2 regions of the Arthrobacter sp. Z5-13 genome follow, and region 1 is predicted to be linked to the other one. Evidence: riboswitches for the same ligand, from Rfam matches in the RefSeq annotation. Region 1 holds a riboswitch; the other holds the start of a gene.

Region 1 (7,845 bases):
GGCGGAGGATGAGGCCAGGCCCGTCAAAGTCCTGACCCCACGCAGCTTCATGCTGATCGGGGATGAGGATACCGTCCGGGCGGAAGCCAGCGGTTCCATGCGCCGGATCAGCCACACGGAGGCCCTGGCGCTTTGCCCTGTCCTTGAACCGGATTCGTTCAGCGCCGCAGGCCTGGATACGCAGTCCTTCGGCTGCAATGCCCCCGTACTTCTGGAGGATCACCGGCAGGTTGCGGAGAGCGCAGGTGTCGACATCATCACAGGGGCAGGGGTTCATTCGGCTCAGCATCTCGGCTCCGGCTGGCAGATCGGCGCCGGGCAGGAGGCGCTGCAGGCCGGCGTTCTGGTCAACGCGGCAGGCGCCTGGGCCGATGAGCTCGCTGTCATCAGTGGGGTGGAAAAACTTGGCCTGCAGCCATACCGCCGGACGGCGGCGATTGTCGCCGTCGACCATTCCCTTCCGGAGAATTGCCCCATGGTGGCGGCAGCCGACGAGTCCTTTTACTTCCGTCGTGAGGGGGCCGACGTCCTGGTTTCCCCTTCGGAGGCGGTACCCAGCGGCCCTGAAGACGCGAAGCCGCACCCTGGAGACGTGGAGGCCCTGATCGCGCGGCTCAACTCGGTGACCACCTTGGGGATCAACGGCGTCAGGAGCGCCTGGACGGGTTTGCGGACCCAAGCGGCTGACGGCCTTCCGGTCGTAGGGTTCGACGCCGAGGCCCCCGGATTCTTCTGGCTCGCCGGACAGGGCGGTTACGGCTTCCAGACGTCCTCGGCCATTGCTGAACTGGCAGCCGGGCAGATCCTCGCCGGGCAGGACAGAACCGGGCAGCCAACAACCGGGCAAGGCAAGCGTCCGGCATCCCGTACAGCTGAAGCCCTGGCCGCCACCCGCTGGTCCATCCGGCGCTGAAGAATTGACCCATGAGTACCCTCGTTACCAATATCGCCGAACTGATGACCCAGGACGTTGAGCACCGCGTCCTCAAGAATGCCGCTGTGGTGCTCGACGGGGAACGCATTTCCTGGATTGGCCCGGCGGCAGAGGCTCCCGCCGCTGACGATGCGGTGGACGCGGGCGGACGCACAGTGCTGCCGGGCTGGGTGGACTCCCACACCCACCTGATCTTCGCCGGGGACAGGACCGCGGAGTTTGAGGCCCGCATGGCAGGAGAAAGCTACAGCGCGGGGGGCATAGCGGTGACCACTGGCGCCACGCGGAACACCAGCGACTTTGACCTGACCAGGCTGGCCCTTGGCCGGGTGGCGGAAGCAGTCTCCCAAGGGACCACCTACCTGGAAACCAAAACGGGCTACGGGCTGGATGTGGTGAATGAGGCCCGCAGTGCCCGCATCGCCGCCACCGCCGTCGATGAAGTGACGTACCTGGGAGCGCACCTGGTGCCGGACGGAATGGACGCCGAGGAGTACACGGATCTTGTTTGCGGGCCCATGCTGACGGCGGTCCGGCCCTACGTCCGCTGGGCTGACGTTTTCTGTGAGCGCGGGGCGTTCACCGAAGAGCAGTCACGGCGGGTGCTGAAGGCCTGCCAAGACGCCGGCCTGGGCCTGCGCGTCCACGGCAACCAGCTTGGCGAGGGGCCCGGGGTCCAGCTGGCCGTGGAGTTCGGCGCCGCGAGTGTGGACCACGTCAACTACCTCTCAGGCGCAGACGTAGATGCGCTCGCCGGCAGCTGGTCAGGCATTGGGAACGGACAACGGGGAACGGTGGCCACTTGCCTTCCCGCCTGCGACCTGTCCACGAGGCAGCCTCTGGCCCCTGGCCGTGAGCTCCTGGACGCCGGAGTCCCGATCGCCCTGGCCTCCAACTGCAACCCCGGGACGTCCTACACCAGTTCCATGGCTTACTGCGTCACCACTGCAGTCTTGCAGATGCGGCTCAGCGTTCACGAAGCTGTCCGGGCAGCGAGCTATGGGGGCGCCTTGGCGCTGGGGCGGGAGTCAGGGAACGACGTCGACGGCGAACGGGCGGTGGGCTCCATCGCCGTCGGCCACCGGGCGGACCTTCACATGCTCAATGCGCCCTCCGCGACTCACCTTGCCTACCGGCCGGGAATCCCGCTGACCCACGCTGTCTGGCGTGCCGGCGCCAGAGTCAAGTAGAGCCAGGCCGAGGCTTGTGGGACTGGGCTAGAAGAGCATCGGGGGAGCGTCGAGTACCGTCTCGTCGACCCGGCGCTCCACCCACTGGCTGAAGGGCTTGTCCAACTCGTATTTGCCCAGCTCGGTCCGGATCAGTGTTCGGACTTCGGCGTTCTCGGGGTTGTTGAGGGACTCAAAGTACTCCACAGACCAGTGGAACCAGCGCATGCAGAACAGCCGCATGGTCAGCCCATGGGTTACCAGCAGGGCGTTCGGGGCGTAGGAGGGCTTGGACCAGTGCCGGTACAGGGTTTCCATGAAGGAGGAGATGCGGTCGTAGACGTCGGAGCCTGACTCGCCCTCCCGGAACCTGTAGAAAAAGTGCCCGTACGCATTGCGGAGCTCCTTCTGGTCCTCGATCTCCCCGGAAATCTGGAAGTTGGCCCAGTCCTGTTCCCTTAGCCGGGGTTCCTCGATGACGCGTTCAACGAGGTTCCCCAGATTGAGCGCCTCGAGGGTCTGATACGCCCGCAGGTAAGGGGAAACATAGACGCACACCTGCTGACCGTCCAGCTGACGGCGAACCTCGTCCCCGGCCCTCTTGGCCTGCTCCAGTCCCGCAAGCGTGAGGGGGATGCGGTAATCGGGTACGCGGTTGTAAATCGAGGTATCGGCGTTGGCGGCCGACTGGCCATGCCGGATCATGATAATTTTCCCGGGCGCGCTCATAAGCCTCAAGCATAGGGGCAGGTGCGTCTTGTACCGGGCGGGTACAGGAAAGAACCAGCAAATGCATGCAAGATAGGAACATGCTGGTGCCATCCCGCCGTCGTCTGCGGATCGAAGTATTGATTGTCCTGGGCCTCTCCCTGGGCCAGTCCGCCGTCTACTCCGTAGTGCAGCTGCTGGACAAGATGAGCCAGGCACCCCTGGCCCAGGGCACGTCCACCCTCAACCGCTCCCAAAGTACGCGCGAATACTTTGACCTGACCTACCAGTTGCTGGATATCGCGTTTGCTCTGGTGCCGGTACTCCTGGTCTTCTATTTCCTCACCGAACAACGCCCGGAAGGCCATCGGGGGCAGTCCGCCTTCGGCAGGCTCGGCTTCGACCTGACCCGGCCGGGGAAAGACCTGCTGCAGGGAGTGGGACTCGCCGCCCTGATCGGCATCCCCTCGCTGGCGCTTTACGCTGTCGGCAGGCAACTCGGCATCACTACGGCCATCATCCCCAGCGCCCTTGACGACTACTGGTGGACTATTCCCGTGCTGATCCTCTCCGCCGTCCGGCACGGAATCGTCGAGGAAGTCATCGTGGTGGGCTATCTCCTCAACCGCCTCGGCAAATTCGGCTGGAGTGTGCCGCTGGCCATCTTCACCAGCGCCGTGCTCCGGGGAAGCTACCACCTGTACCAGGGCTTTGGCCCCTTCATCGGCAACGCTGTGATGGGCGCGGTGTTTGCGTGGCTTTACACCCGGACGCGCAGGGTAATGCCGCTGGTGATTGCCCACGCCCTGCTGGATATCGTTGCCTTCGTTGGCTTCAGCCTCTTCGGCAAGGCAATCGGGCTGGGATAAGGCTTAAAGGAATTCGGCCGCCATCAGCAGGTGACGTCATTGGCACCCGCTGTTGGCGGCCGAAGCGTTGTGGGCGAACTTTGCCCAAGGGTAAAGGGGAGCTCTCCAAAGAAAGAGATCCTCCCCGCAGTGGCGGGATCAGATGGTGACTGCTCCGGTGGGGGTTTCGAACGTGACGGACAGAATCCCCGGCGTTCCGTGCGGAGCCAGCCAGTTCACGGCAACGTCTTCAAGCGGCCTTTCCACGGGCTCGCCCAGCCATTCAGTGACCCGCTCGGCTGATCCGGCAATGGTGAGGCTGGACATCTTGACGTTGCTTGGGTACGCGTTGGACGGGTGAAGTGACGCGTCACCTTCCCACTTGAGCATGTACGGAACCTGGGGATCCGCGATGAGTCCCAGGATGCCGATTTGCTTCCATACGAGTTCGCGTCCGTCCGGGAATTTACGGTTGCCGTTCACGGCAGCGCGGCCAAGCCGCTCCTCGAACGGTCCAAGGTCGTCTACTTCGACGCACCAGCCCATCCAGCCGCCGCCAGCCGCCGAGCGGGCCCGGACGGCCTGCCCGAAGGGAGCTTTATCTGATGCCGGGTGGTCAAGGACCTCCACAACTTCAAGGTATTTGTGCCCGGCCAGCGGGATGATCATGTTTCGGGTTCCAAAGCGGGGATGTACCCCGCCCTTCACAGCTTCGACGCCCAAAGCGGACGAAATTCGTTCGGTGGTGGCCGCGAGGCCATCGTTTTCACAGGCGTAAGAGACGTGATCCATGCGCATAGCTTCATCTTGGCACTTTGTGATGAGCCTCTCAGCTTAGGGTAACCTAACTGCGCTATGATCCGCCCCGCCGTCGCCCTTTGTCCTCATGAGTCATATTGGTGTCACAATCTTCGCTATTACGGCTCGGTTCTTCGTAGACTTTGAAAAGGTCATGAGTGCCAGCAACAGCCCCGGCTTGCTGGCCGGCAACCCTCCTTCCGCGGTGGGGTGCCCCGGGTGAAGACCTGGCCTGTCGGTCAGCTGACGGCAGGCAAGCGCGTAGAAAAGGTCCTCTTATGACGATTGCCGTCAACCGCACCGGCATACCCGGAATCCAACTGCCGGGAGCATCTCTGCCCGCAACGCAACCCGTTGCACCTCCGGAGAGCGTTCCGGACGGAACCGTCCGGAACCTCACCATCGGCGGCCTCGAACTCGAAGCCGGGGGCCACCTTCCCGACGCCACGCTGGCCTACGAAACCTGGGGAACCCTCAACACTGATGGCTCCAATGCCGTCCTCATCCAGCATGCCCTGACCGGAAGCACCCACGTTACGCGCGGTGAGAGCGAGGAGGAGGGCTGGTGGGAGCAACTCGTGGGTCCGGGAGCCCCCGTTGACACAGATAAGTTCTTCGTGGTCTCCATCAACATCCTCGGTGGCTGTTACGGGTCCACGGGACCCTCCAGTCCGGCACCGGATGGCCGTCCCTGGGGCTCACGGTTCCCGTTGGTGACATTGCGGGACACCACAGCAGCGGAAGCGCGCCTTGCTGACGCCCTTGGCATAGGCAGTTGGTATGCAGTGCTGGGCGGCTCCCTGGGCGGTGCCCGGGCCCTTGAGTGGGCCGTGAGCCATCCGACACGGGTGCAGCGCTGCGCAGTGATCTCCATCGGCGCGCGCAGCACTGCAGAGCAGATCGCTTTCGCGCAGGCGCAGACTCTTGCCATCCGGCAGGACATCAACTTCAACGGCGGCGACTACTATGGGGGCCCGGAGCCTGAAGCCGGGCTCGCGTTGGCCCGCCGCATCGCCCACATCACCTACCGTTCAGCTGCTGAACTGGACACCAGATTCAGCCGGGACGCCCAGCATGGCGAAAGCCCGCTGAAGGCCGTGTCGCTGGGGGAGCGTGGCCGGTACCAGGTGGAGAGCTACCTGGACCACCAAGGCAGCAAGCTGGTGAAGCGTTTTGATGCGAACAGCTACATCGCCATCACGGAAGCTCTCATGAGTCACGACGTCAGCCGGGGGCGCGGTTCGCTGCGCAATGCCCTTGCCGGGGCAACCGCCGAGTTCTTTGTGGCCGCAGTGGATACGGACCGGCTGTACTTTCCTGCACAGTCCCACGAACTTGCCCAGGCGCTGCCGGGTGACGTCCCAGTCCACGTCATCGAGGCACCCATTGGCCATGACGGTTTCCTGACGGAGATCGGGCAGCTCAGCGAAGAGTTGCGTAGGAGCTTCTTCCCGTAAGGGTTTGCAGATCGTAGAGTCTTCTGCATTTTTGCAGAGCCTGTCTGCACTTTTCGCCGTTGAGCCTGCACGGATGTGAGGCCATACTCGATGAATCCGGCGGTTCGTGGTGCAGGTCACCAGCGTCCGTCTTCGAATGGTTCCACGTGGCGTCGACGTAGACGCTGAAGGAGTTCGCATCATGAGTACGGAAAACTCCGCCGCAAGGCGCGCAGAAGAAACTGATATCAAAGCTTCAGGGCTCAGGAAAGTTGTCACCGCCTCCATGGCCGGGACCGTGGTGGAGTGGTACGAGTTCTTCCTCTACGCTTCGGCCGCAACCCTCGTCTTCGGCAAGATGTTTTTTCCGAACTCGGGGACGGAGCTGGACGGCATCATCGCAGCCTTCGTCACCTACGCTGTCGGCTTCGTGGCACGTCCCATCGGCGGAATTGTCTTTGGCCACTTCGGCGACAAGTTCGGCCGGAAGCAGCTCCTGCAGCTGAGCATCATCCTGGTGGGCGTATCCACCTTCCTGATGGGCTGCCTTCCCACCTTCGGCGAAATCGGCTACTGGGCGCCGGCGCTGCTCGTCTTCCTTCGTTTCGTCCAGGGCTTCGCTGTGGGAGGGGAATGGGGAGGCGCCGTGCTTCTCGTTGCAGAGCACAGCCCCAGCGCTTCCCGTGGATTCTGGTCCAGCTGGCCCCAGGCAGCAGTGCCGGTCGGCAACCTGCTCGCCACCGGTGTGCTTTTCACCCTCTCGGCAGTGCTGTCGTCCGCCGACTTCCTGGGCTGGGGATGGCGCATAGCGTTCTGGCTGTCCGCGGTGATCGTCGTCGTCGGCTACTACATCCGCACGAAAGTCAGCGACGCCCCCATCTTCCTCGAGGCACGTAAGGAAGTGGCGGTGGAGAAAAAGGGCTATGGCGTGGCAGAAGTATTCCGCCGCTACCCTCGCGGAGTCTTTACGGCCATGGGCCTGCGCTTCGCCGAGAACATCCTGTATTACCTCGTGGTGACTTTCTCCATCACGTACCTGAAGGTTGTTGTCCAGACAGACACCTCAAGGATCCTGCTCCTGCTCCTGGTGGCCCACTTTGTACACTTCTGCGCGGTGCCGCTCGTTGGGAAGCTGTCGGATGCCTTCGGCCGCCGGCCCGTCTACCTGGCCGGAGCGATCCTGGGTGGCACCTGGGGGTTCTTTGCCTTCCCAATGATGGACACGGCCAATGACCTCATCATCCTGTCAGCCATCACCATCGGCCTGCTTTTCCACGCGCTGATGTATGCCGGACAACCGGCCATCATGGCGGAGATGTTCCCCACCCGGATGCGCTACTCCGGAGTGTCCCTTGGCTACCAGGTAACCTCCATCGTCGCGGGCTCGCTGGCCCCGATTATCGCGACGTCACTGCTCAACGCCTTCGGCTCCTCCACGCCGGTAGCCCTGTACCTCATGGGTGCCTGCATGGTCACGGCGGTCGCCGTACTCCTCCTGAAAGAAACCCGGGGAATCTCCCTTCTCGACGTCGACGCCGCCGATGCCAGGGGAACAGCGGATCTTCTGGCGGCCGGCCGAAAGTAGGACTCTGATGCGCGCAGCTGTCCTCCACGCAACGGTTCCGCCCGGAACCGTCCATGCCCAGGCAAACACCCTGATCATCGAGGAGCTGGATCAACCGGATCCCCGCTCCGGTGAGATCGGTGTGGCGATCACATGCTCGAGTCTGTGCCACTCTGACCTTTCAGTGGTGGACGGGTCCCGGGTCAGGCCGCTGCCCATGGCCCTTGGCCACGAAGCTGTGGGACGGGTGGTTTCCCTGGGACCGGACGTCCGGGACATCAACGTGGGGGACCACGTGGTACTCGTGTTCGTCCCCAGCTGCGGTTACTGCCGGGCCTGCCTGGCGGGCCGGCCGGCGCTGTGTCACCGTGCCGCGGAAGTCAATGGC
Region 2 (7,845 bases), 1.5 Mb from region 1:
GATGGCTTGGTCAGCTGCGACGGCTTCAGGGTCTCCAGCAGGGGTGATTGAAGTCCCTGCTTCTGCTGCGGCCAGGGTGGCGGGCGTGGCATCGTTTCCGGCTGCCTCATACATGGCCGTTACGGCCGGATCAAGGGTGCTCATTGCAGTCAAGTCTACTGTCACCTTCCGCTTGGCCGGGTATGCGGCAGAGGTGCCAGTGCGTGCTTCCCACCCCTGCGGAGGACTCAGCAGGTTGACGTCGTCCTTTACCAAACTCAAACTTGATCTCCACTCTGTGTTCGGACGTCAATAAATCTGCGGGACGTCCATCCTTCCGGTCAGACCGGCAGGCGCTCACTCACTATTCACTACGGTAGCCATTGCGGAGTGCCTGACCAGGGCAACCCCTGGCCTGCATTTCACAACGATGGGTGGCAGGCAAATATTCCACAAAAGTGCAAGACTAGAACCGGTTCCCCCGCGGAGATTGCGCGGCTCGTCCATCCAGGAGGAAATTCATGTCCTTTGTCCGTTTTCTCGCCCGGCCCATGCTGGCATCCAGTTTTGTCTTTGCTGGTGTGGATAAGCTCAAGAACGCGGATGATACTGCCGCACAGTTGTCCCCCCTGCTTCGGCGTGCTTCTGAATCGCTCCCCTTCCCGACGGATGAAAAACTCCTGGCACGGCTTATAGGCGGCACCCAGGTGGGAGCAGGGCTCTGCTTCGCCCTCGGAAAGTCCGCACGGATGGCGGCTGCAGTCCTTGCTGCCATTTCTGCCCTCAACGCCTTCGTGGAATGGCGCAGTGCCGACATCAGTTCCAAGGAAGGCCGTCAGTCCCGTCGTAATCAGCTGCTGAAGAACCTGACACTCACAGGAGGGGTCCTCCTTGCTTCAGTGGACACCGCAGGCAAGCCGAGCCTGGCATGGCGTGCCGAACACCTGGCCGCAGATGCGCGTAAAAGCGCCGGGCATCTGGCCGCAGACGTCAAAAAGACAACAGGCAAGCAGCTGAAGCGTGCAGACAAAACGGTCCGCAAGGCCTCGACCATGCAGTGGGGGCATAAAGCCGCATGACTGGAACCACCTCAGCCACGCACGCCGCACCCGTTTCGGCTGATCCCGGCCAGCACTGGCCGGCGCCCTACGCAGCCCGACCGGTTAACGCCACAGTGGCGGTTCCGGGATCAAAATCCCTGACCAACAGGTATCTTGTCTTGGCCGCGCTGGCTGACGGTCCTTCACGTCTGCGTGCCCCTCTCCACTCACGCGATTCCGCTTTGATGATTCAGGCGCTCCGCCAACTGGGAGCAACGGTTACTGAGGTCCCCGGAGACAGCGTGTTCGGACCCGATCTTGAGGTGTCGCCCATCAGCGGATCTGACGCTGCCGTGGAAGCGTCGATAGATTGCGGCCTGGCGGGCACAGTGATGCGTTTCGTTCCGCCACTCGCAGCGCTGCGCAACGGCGCCACGCTCTTCGACGGCGACCCGCATGCACGCTTGCGCCCCATGGGCACCATCATCACGGCTCTGACCTCACTCGGCGTAACAGTCAGTGGGGAAGCAGACGGCCCGACGTCGTCCCTTCCGTTTAAGGTCGATGGAACCGGTCAGGTTCGTGGCGGGCACCTGATTATTGATGCCAGCGCCTCGTCGCAGTTTGTATCTGCCCTGCTGCTGGTAGGCGCGCGGTTCGTCGAAGGCCTGCACCTTGAACACGTCGGCGCCCCTGTCCCAAGCCTTGACCACATCAACATGACGGTGGCAGCACTTCGCGGCGTTGGCGTCTCCGTGGACGATTCCCGGCCCAATCATTGGGTGGTCTCCCCCGGCCCGATCAGTGCCTTCGACCAGCGGATTGAACAGGACCTGTCCAACGCCGGGCCGTTCCTCGCGGCTGCAGTAGCCACAGGTGGAACGGTACGGATCCCCAACTGGCCTGAAGGCACCACCCAGGTTGGCGACATGTGGCGCAGCATCCTCCCGGCATTCGGCGCGACCGTCAGCCTGGAAGACGGAACCTTGACCGTCACCGGCGGACCCGAGATCAAGGGTGTCGAATTCAGCGACACGAGCGAACTTGCCCCTACAATTGCCGCGCTGTGTGCACTCGCAACTGGCCCGTCCAGGCTCAGCGGCATCGCCCACCTGCGGGGGCATGAAACGGATCGCCTTGCTGCCTTGGTCAACGAGATTAACCGGCTTGGCGGAGACGTAGAGGAAACGGCGGACGGTCTGCTGATCCGGCCCGTCCCGCTCGGTCCGGGTGTTTTCCACAGCTACGCCGATCACCGCATGGCGACAGCCGGTGCCATTCTGGGCCTCGCTGTCAATGGTGTGGAAGTCGAAGATATCGCCACCACGGCAAAGACCATGCCTGAATTTCCACAGATGTGGACCGACATGCTGGCACAGGGACCCGACTCCGGTACCCGTCGTGGGCCACGGCACGCCCGGGAAGAGGCTTCCACCGGTGGCACGCAGCACTGATTCCTGGGATGAGTCCGATGTCCGGATCCGTCCGAGCAAGAAGGGCTCCCGCCCACGCACCAAGGACCGTCCCAGCCACGATGACGCCGTTACCGGCAGGATCATCACGGTAGACCGTGGCAGGTACACCGCCGTCGTGGGCGAAGACTCCGGAAACGAACGGATAGTGGTAGCCGCCCGTGCACGGGAGCTTCGCCGCTCCCCAGTGGTGGCTGGCGACTTCGTGTCGCTGGTGGGAGACGTTTCAGGAGAGCCTGACACGCTTGCGCGACTCGTCAGGATTCAAGACCGCAAAACACTGCTGCGCCGAAGCGCGGACGACACCGATCCTATTGAGCGCGCTGTAGTTGCCAATGCGGATCAGCTCGTCATCGTGGTTGCAGCCGCCAACCCGGAACCCCGTACGGGTTTCATCGATCGCGCACTCGTTGCAGCGTACGACGCCGGCATCGACCCCCTGCTGCTCGTCACCAAGGCGGACGTCAAGGATCCTGCAGAGCTGTTGGCCAACTACCGTCACCTGGATTTCCCCGTCATTATCAGTCGGACGGCTGACTCAGCGGCTTCAGGTATCGATGCCCGCTCGGATGATGGGCTGTCCGCCCGCCTGGACCGCGAAGCAGTCGCTCAGCTGCGCCATCACCTTGACGGCAAGGTCACCGTCATGCTTGGCCACTCGGGGGTTGGCAAGTCCACCATGGTGAATGCCCTCACCGGTGCCGAGCGGGCCACCGGAGGCGTCAATGCCGTGACGGGCCGCGGCCGCCACACGTCGTCGTCGGCCCTTGCCTTGAAAGTCACCGGCGCTCCGACGGGAAGCTGGATCATCGACACTCCCGGAATCCGCTCATTCGGCTTGGCGCACGTGGATCCGGACAGGATCCTGCACTCCTTCCCGGACCTTGAGCCCGGGACTGAGGCTTGTGAACGCGGCTGCAAGCACGACGCCACGGCCGTTAACTGCGGAGTGGATGCCTGGGTTGCCGCAGGGCATGCCGGCGCTTCCGGCGCCGCGCGGCTCGCTTCGCTGCGCCGCCTCCTCGGCACAGATCCGCGCATGGAAGCCCAGGAAACAAAGGAACTCGGGAGCGTCTCCTAGGGACCCGCTGCGGTCATATTGGCAGCGTTCCCACACGGCCTCCCGGCCTGAAGGCCGCCGAGACGGTAGTTTGGAACCATGACCCAACCCGCTTCGAGCTACAACGATGACCTGCGCCTAGCCCATGTCCTGGCCGACTCAGTGGACGACCAGACCATGAGCCGCTTTAAGGCGCTTGACCTACAGATCGAAACGAAGCCTGATCTGACACCGGTTACAGACGCTGACAAGGCGGCCGAGGAGTCCATCCGCGGGCAGCTGTCGCGCTCCCGCCCCCGTGACGCCGTCCTGGGTGAGGAGTTCGGAAGCTCAGGGCACGGTTCCCGCCGCTGGATCATCGATCCCATTGACGGAACCAAAAACTTCGTTCGAGGCGTGCCTGTCTGGGCCACCCTCATCGCCCTCGTGGATGAAGGCGAACCCGTGGTTGGACTGGTCAGTGCACCGGCTCTGGGCAAACGCTGGTGGGCGGCCAAAGGCGCGGGGGCATACATGGGCCGATCCCTCGCTGCGGCCACCAGACTGCGGGTCTCGAACGTTTCCGAACTGTCGGACGCTTCGTTGTCCTACTCCAGCCTTGGTGGCTGGAAAGAGCGTGGGAACCTCGATGAGTTCCTGGGATTGACCGAGGAGGTCTGGAGGACACGGGCTTACGGGGATTTCTGGTCCTATTGCCTGGTTGCAGAGGGTGCTGTGGACATAGCCTGCGAACCCGAACTGAATCTGTACGACATGGCGGCCCTTGTTCCCATCGTGACCGAAGCCGGCGGGCGGTTCACCTCACTGGAGGGCGCCGACGGTCCTTTCGGCGGCAATGCCCTGGCCACCAACTCGATCCTCCACTCCGAGGTGCTCAAGCGGCTCAATCCCGATCTGGACGACCTCTTGTAGGTTGAGCCATCTGACGAATTATTGACGGCGGAACATCCAGCTACGGGTGTTCCGCCGTCGCTTTGTTCGGCCAAACGGCCTTTTGTCTACCCGCCGTAACAATCGACTTAACATTGGGATCAACTTTTTCATGACTCCCCGAATGTCTTAAGCTCGATAGCAGGTCACGAGTGCCAGCGCTAAACCCCGGTTTGCTGGCCGGCAACCCTCCATTCGCGGTGGGGTGCCCCGGGTGACGACCAGGCCGGTCCGGAACGGACCCGGCAAGCGCGGATCCCTGCTAAGGGGTCCTGTCCCAGTGAGGTCCTCTTGACTACTGCCATTTACTCCCCCAACGCCGCCGCTGATGCCTCTTTTAACGAACCGCACGCCGGCCTCTCCGTTTCCCGACGACCGCTGGCAGCCGTTAGCGGTGCGGAAATCCAGGCGCCGCTCATCCAAGGCGGAAACATCCGCTACGCCAACCTCGACTATGGCGCGTCGGCTCCGGCACTCTCGGTTGTCTCCGCCTACCTGAATGAGATCCTGCCGTATTACGCGAGTGTTCACCGCGGTGCCGGCTACGCCTCACAGATCAGCACCTCCGTGTACGAGAATTCACGCAGCATCGTCCGCGAGTTCGTTGGCGGACGCTCCGACGATTCCGTGATTTTTACGCGCAACACCACCGATTCGCTGAATCTCCTGGCCGGTTGCCTTCCCGTAACTGCTGGACAGCACCTCGGTGAAGTGCTGTATCTCGACATCGAACACCACGCCAACCTTCTGCCGTGGCAGGGGGTCCCCCACCGCAGCGTCGTGGCAGAAAACACCCTCGCCGGTACCATCGCCAACCTCCGCGCGGAGCTGGAACAAGGTGACATCAGCCTGCTTGCCATCACTGGAGCCTCAAACGTCACCGGTGAAATCCTGCCCATTCGTGAACTGGCAGCGCTGGCACACGAATTCGGTGCCAGGATCGTCGTTGACGCAGCCCAGCTTGCTCCGCACCGCCGCATCAACATCGCAACGGACGACGTCGATTACCTCGCCTTTTCGGGTCACAAGCTCTACGCGCCGTTTGGTTCCGGCGTCCTGGTGGGCAGGCCGGACTGGCTCGACGCCGGTACACCGCACCTTGCAGGCGGCGGCGCGGTCCGCGAAGCCAGACTGGACAGTGTCAGCTGGACAACCGGCCCTGCACGCCATGAGGGCGGCTCCCCGAACGTGCTTGGCGCAGCGACGCTTGCCCGGGCCACCCAGGTCATTGCTGCTCTGGACCAGGACCTGTGGCACGCCCACGAGTCGGCCATCCGCTCCTTCCTGGTCGAAGGACTGCAGAAAATTGAAGGCGTCACCGTTCACCAGATCTTCAGTGACACCGAATCCGACACGGACACCATCGGGGTGGTCAACTTCTCAGTTGAGGGCTACGACGCAGGCCTTGTAGCCGCATACTTGTCCGCGGAGCACGGCGTGGGTCTCCGCGACGGCCGTTTCTGCGCCCATCCGCTCCTGAAGCGCCTGGGACTGCCCTCAGGATCGTTGCGGGCGAGCTTCGGCCTGGGCTCCCGTCTCGAGGATGCCCAGCGGCTGCTGGCGGGCATCGAGGAGCTGCGCCGTACGGGTCTCGGCTGGGATTATGTGGTGGACGCCGGACGCTGGGTGCCGGCAAATGACAGCCGCACGTACCCGGAATGGGCACCAAACACTCCGGGGACTGCCGGAGCCGCGCCCTGCACTGAAGACTGACCAGCGCTAAAGGGGTAAATTCTAGGGGTAACCAACAGCCGGCCAGAGGAGAGTACGCGTGGCGCGGGGAGGCCCCAAACTTCATCAGCAACGCCGCCGCGAACTGGGAATGGCTTTCCAGGACGGCGGCGAGCACTATGACCGCGTCCGCCCGGGTTACCCTCTGGACTCAGTGGATTGGCTTCTGCCCTCCACTGCTCATGATGTTGCCGACGTCGGAGCCGGAACCGGAAAGTACACCGCGCTGCTGGTCCAACGCGGGCTGCAGGTGACCGCCGTCGATCCTTCCCAGGACATGCTTGAACAGCTACAGAGGGCGATGCCCGCCGTGACGGCGGTTGAGGGCACTGCGGAGTCCACGGGCCTCGGGGACGCTTCGTTCGACGTCGTAACTGTCGCCCAGGCCTGGCACTGGTGCGATCCCCTGCGCGCCAGCACAGAGGCTGCCCGGATCCTCCGCCCGGAGGGAGTGCTGGGACTCATCTGGAACCAGCTGGACACTTCCGTGCCCTGGGTACACAGGCTTTCACGCATCATGCATGCCGGCGACGTCCTCAAAGCGCATTTCAGGCCCACGATAGGGCCGGAATTTACCTTGCCGGAAAGCCACCTGACGCGGTGGGAAGACCTGCTGACGCCCGAAGACATCCTCGAACTCACCAAATCCCGCAGCTATTACCTTGGCGCCACGGATGCGGCCCGCGCGAAAGTGACAGCAAATCTCGAGTGGTACCTCCTTGAGCACCTGGGCCACTCCCCTGGCGTGGCCCTCGGGCTCCCCTATCTGACCCAGTCCTGGAAGGCCTTTAAAGCATGAGGCTGCAGGACATAGCGGTAGGCTTGGTTCCGTGAAGACCAGCGCGCCATCCTCCTCCATCGAGGACTACGTCAAGGTCATCTACTCCTTCACGGAGTGGCAGGACAAGCCCATCACTTCCTCGCAACTGGCCCAGCGCCTGGGCGTTGCAAACTCCTCAGTTTCAGAAATGGTCCGGAAGCTCAAGGAACAAGGGCTGGTTGACCATAAGCCCTACAGCGCCATTACCTTGACGGACAACGGGGTCCGGCTGGCCCTTTCCATGGTCCGGCGGCACAGGCTGATCGAAACCTACCTCGTGCAGGAGCTGGGCTACAGCTGGGATGAAGTCCATGATGAAGCGGAGCACCTGGAACACGCGGTTTCGGACACCTTTATCGAGCGAATGGCCGAGAAGCTGGGGAACCCGCTGCGCGACCCCCACGGCGATCCCATCCCCGCTGCGGATGGTTCGGTCAAAATGCCACCAGCCCACCGCCTAAGTGAGCTGGATGAGGGCCACACCGGGAGAATTACCAGGATCAGCGATGAAAACCCGGACCTCCTGCGCTATCTCTCTGCGGAGGAGATTGATCTTGACGCCAACGTCGAGGTAGTCGGCCGGAAACCGTTCGGCGGGCCGCTCGTCGTGAGGATAGGGTCCGGTGACCTGCGCCGCGAATTTGACCTCGCCGAGGAAATCACCTCGGCCCTGTGGGTCCACAGCGACACCGCCCACCCCGGGTGCCGGCTCCCGGTCCTCTGAATGGGTTCCTATTGGACAAACGCGCTCAAGGCTCCGGGGTGGAAGGCCTGGCTCGCAGTCGCTGCAGGGGGCCTGGCAGGAACTGAACT

What was found. Region 1 has a riboswitch for S-adenosylmethionine ahead of metX (homoserine O-acetyltransferase MetX). Riboswitches for the same ligand answer to the same signal wherever they lie in the genome.
Region 2: another riboswitch for S-adenosylmethionine. It lies ahead of M1E02_RS07310 (aminotransferase class V-fold PLP-dependent enzyme); the one in region 1 lies ahead of metX (homoserine O-acetyltransferase MetX).

Annotation. Positions count from the first base shown of each region.
Region 1 is NZ_CP096460.1:3,071,903-3,079,747, reverse strand. Features, by position in the region: gene M1E02_RS14520 (NAD(P)/FAD-dependent oxidoreductase) at 1-913, shown strand, start outside; gene hutI (imidazolonepropionase) at 925-2,124, shown strand; gene M1E02_RS14510 (histidine phosphatase family protein) at 2,152-2,808, opposite strand; gene M1E02_RS14505 (CPBP family intramembrane glutamic endopeptidase) at 2,913-3,680, shown strand; gene M1E02_RS14500 (VOC family protein) at 3,819-4,457, opposite strand; SAM riboswitch class IV at 4,608-4,723, shown strand; gene metX (homoserine O-acetyltransferase MetX) at 4,736-5,914, shown strand; gene M1E02_RS14490 (MFS transporter) at 6,096-7,478, shown strand; gene M1E02_RS14485 (zinc-dependent alcohol dehydrogenase family protein) at 7,486-7,845, shown strand, end outside.
Region 2 is NZ_CP096460.1:1,548,514-1,556,358, reverse strand. Features, by position in the region: gene M1E02_RS07335 (sigma-70 family RNA polymerase sigma factor) at 1-144, opposite strand, end outside; partial or broken gene M1E02_RS07330 (DoxX family protein) at 501-1,048, shown strand; gene aroA (3-phosphoshikimate 1-carboxyvinyltransferase) at 1,055-2,473, shown strand; gene rsgA (ribosome small subunit-dependent GTPase A) at 2,457-3,572, shown strand; gene hisN (histidinol-phosphatase) at 3,651-4,463, shown strand; SAM riboswitch class IV at 4,626-4,739, shown strand; gene M1E02_RS07310 (aminotransferase class V-fold PLP-dependent enzyme) at 4,773-6,194, shown strand; gene M1E02_RS07305 (class I SAM-dependent methyltransferase) at 6,253-7,011, shown strand; gene M1E02_RS07300 (metal-dependent transcriptional regulator) at 7,043-7,756, shown strand; gene M1E02_RS07295 (fluoride efflux transporter FluC) at 7,757-7,845, shown strand, end outside.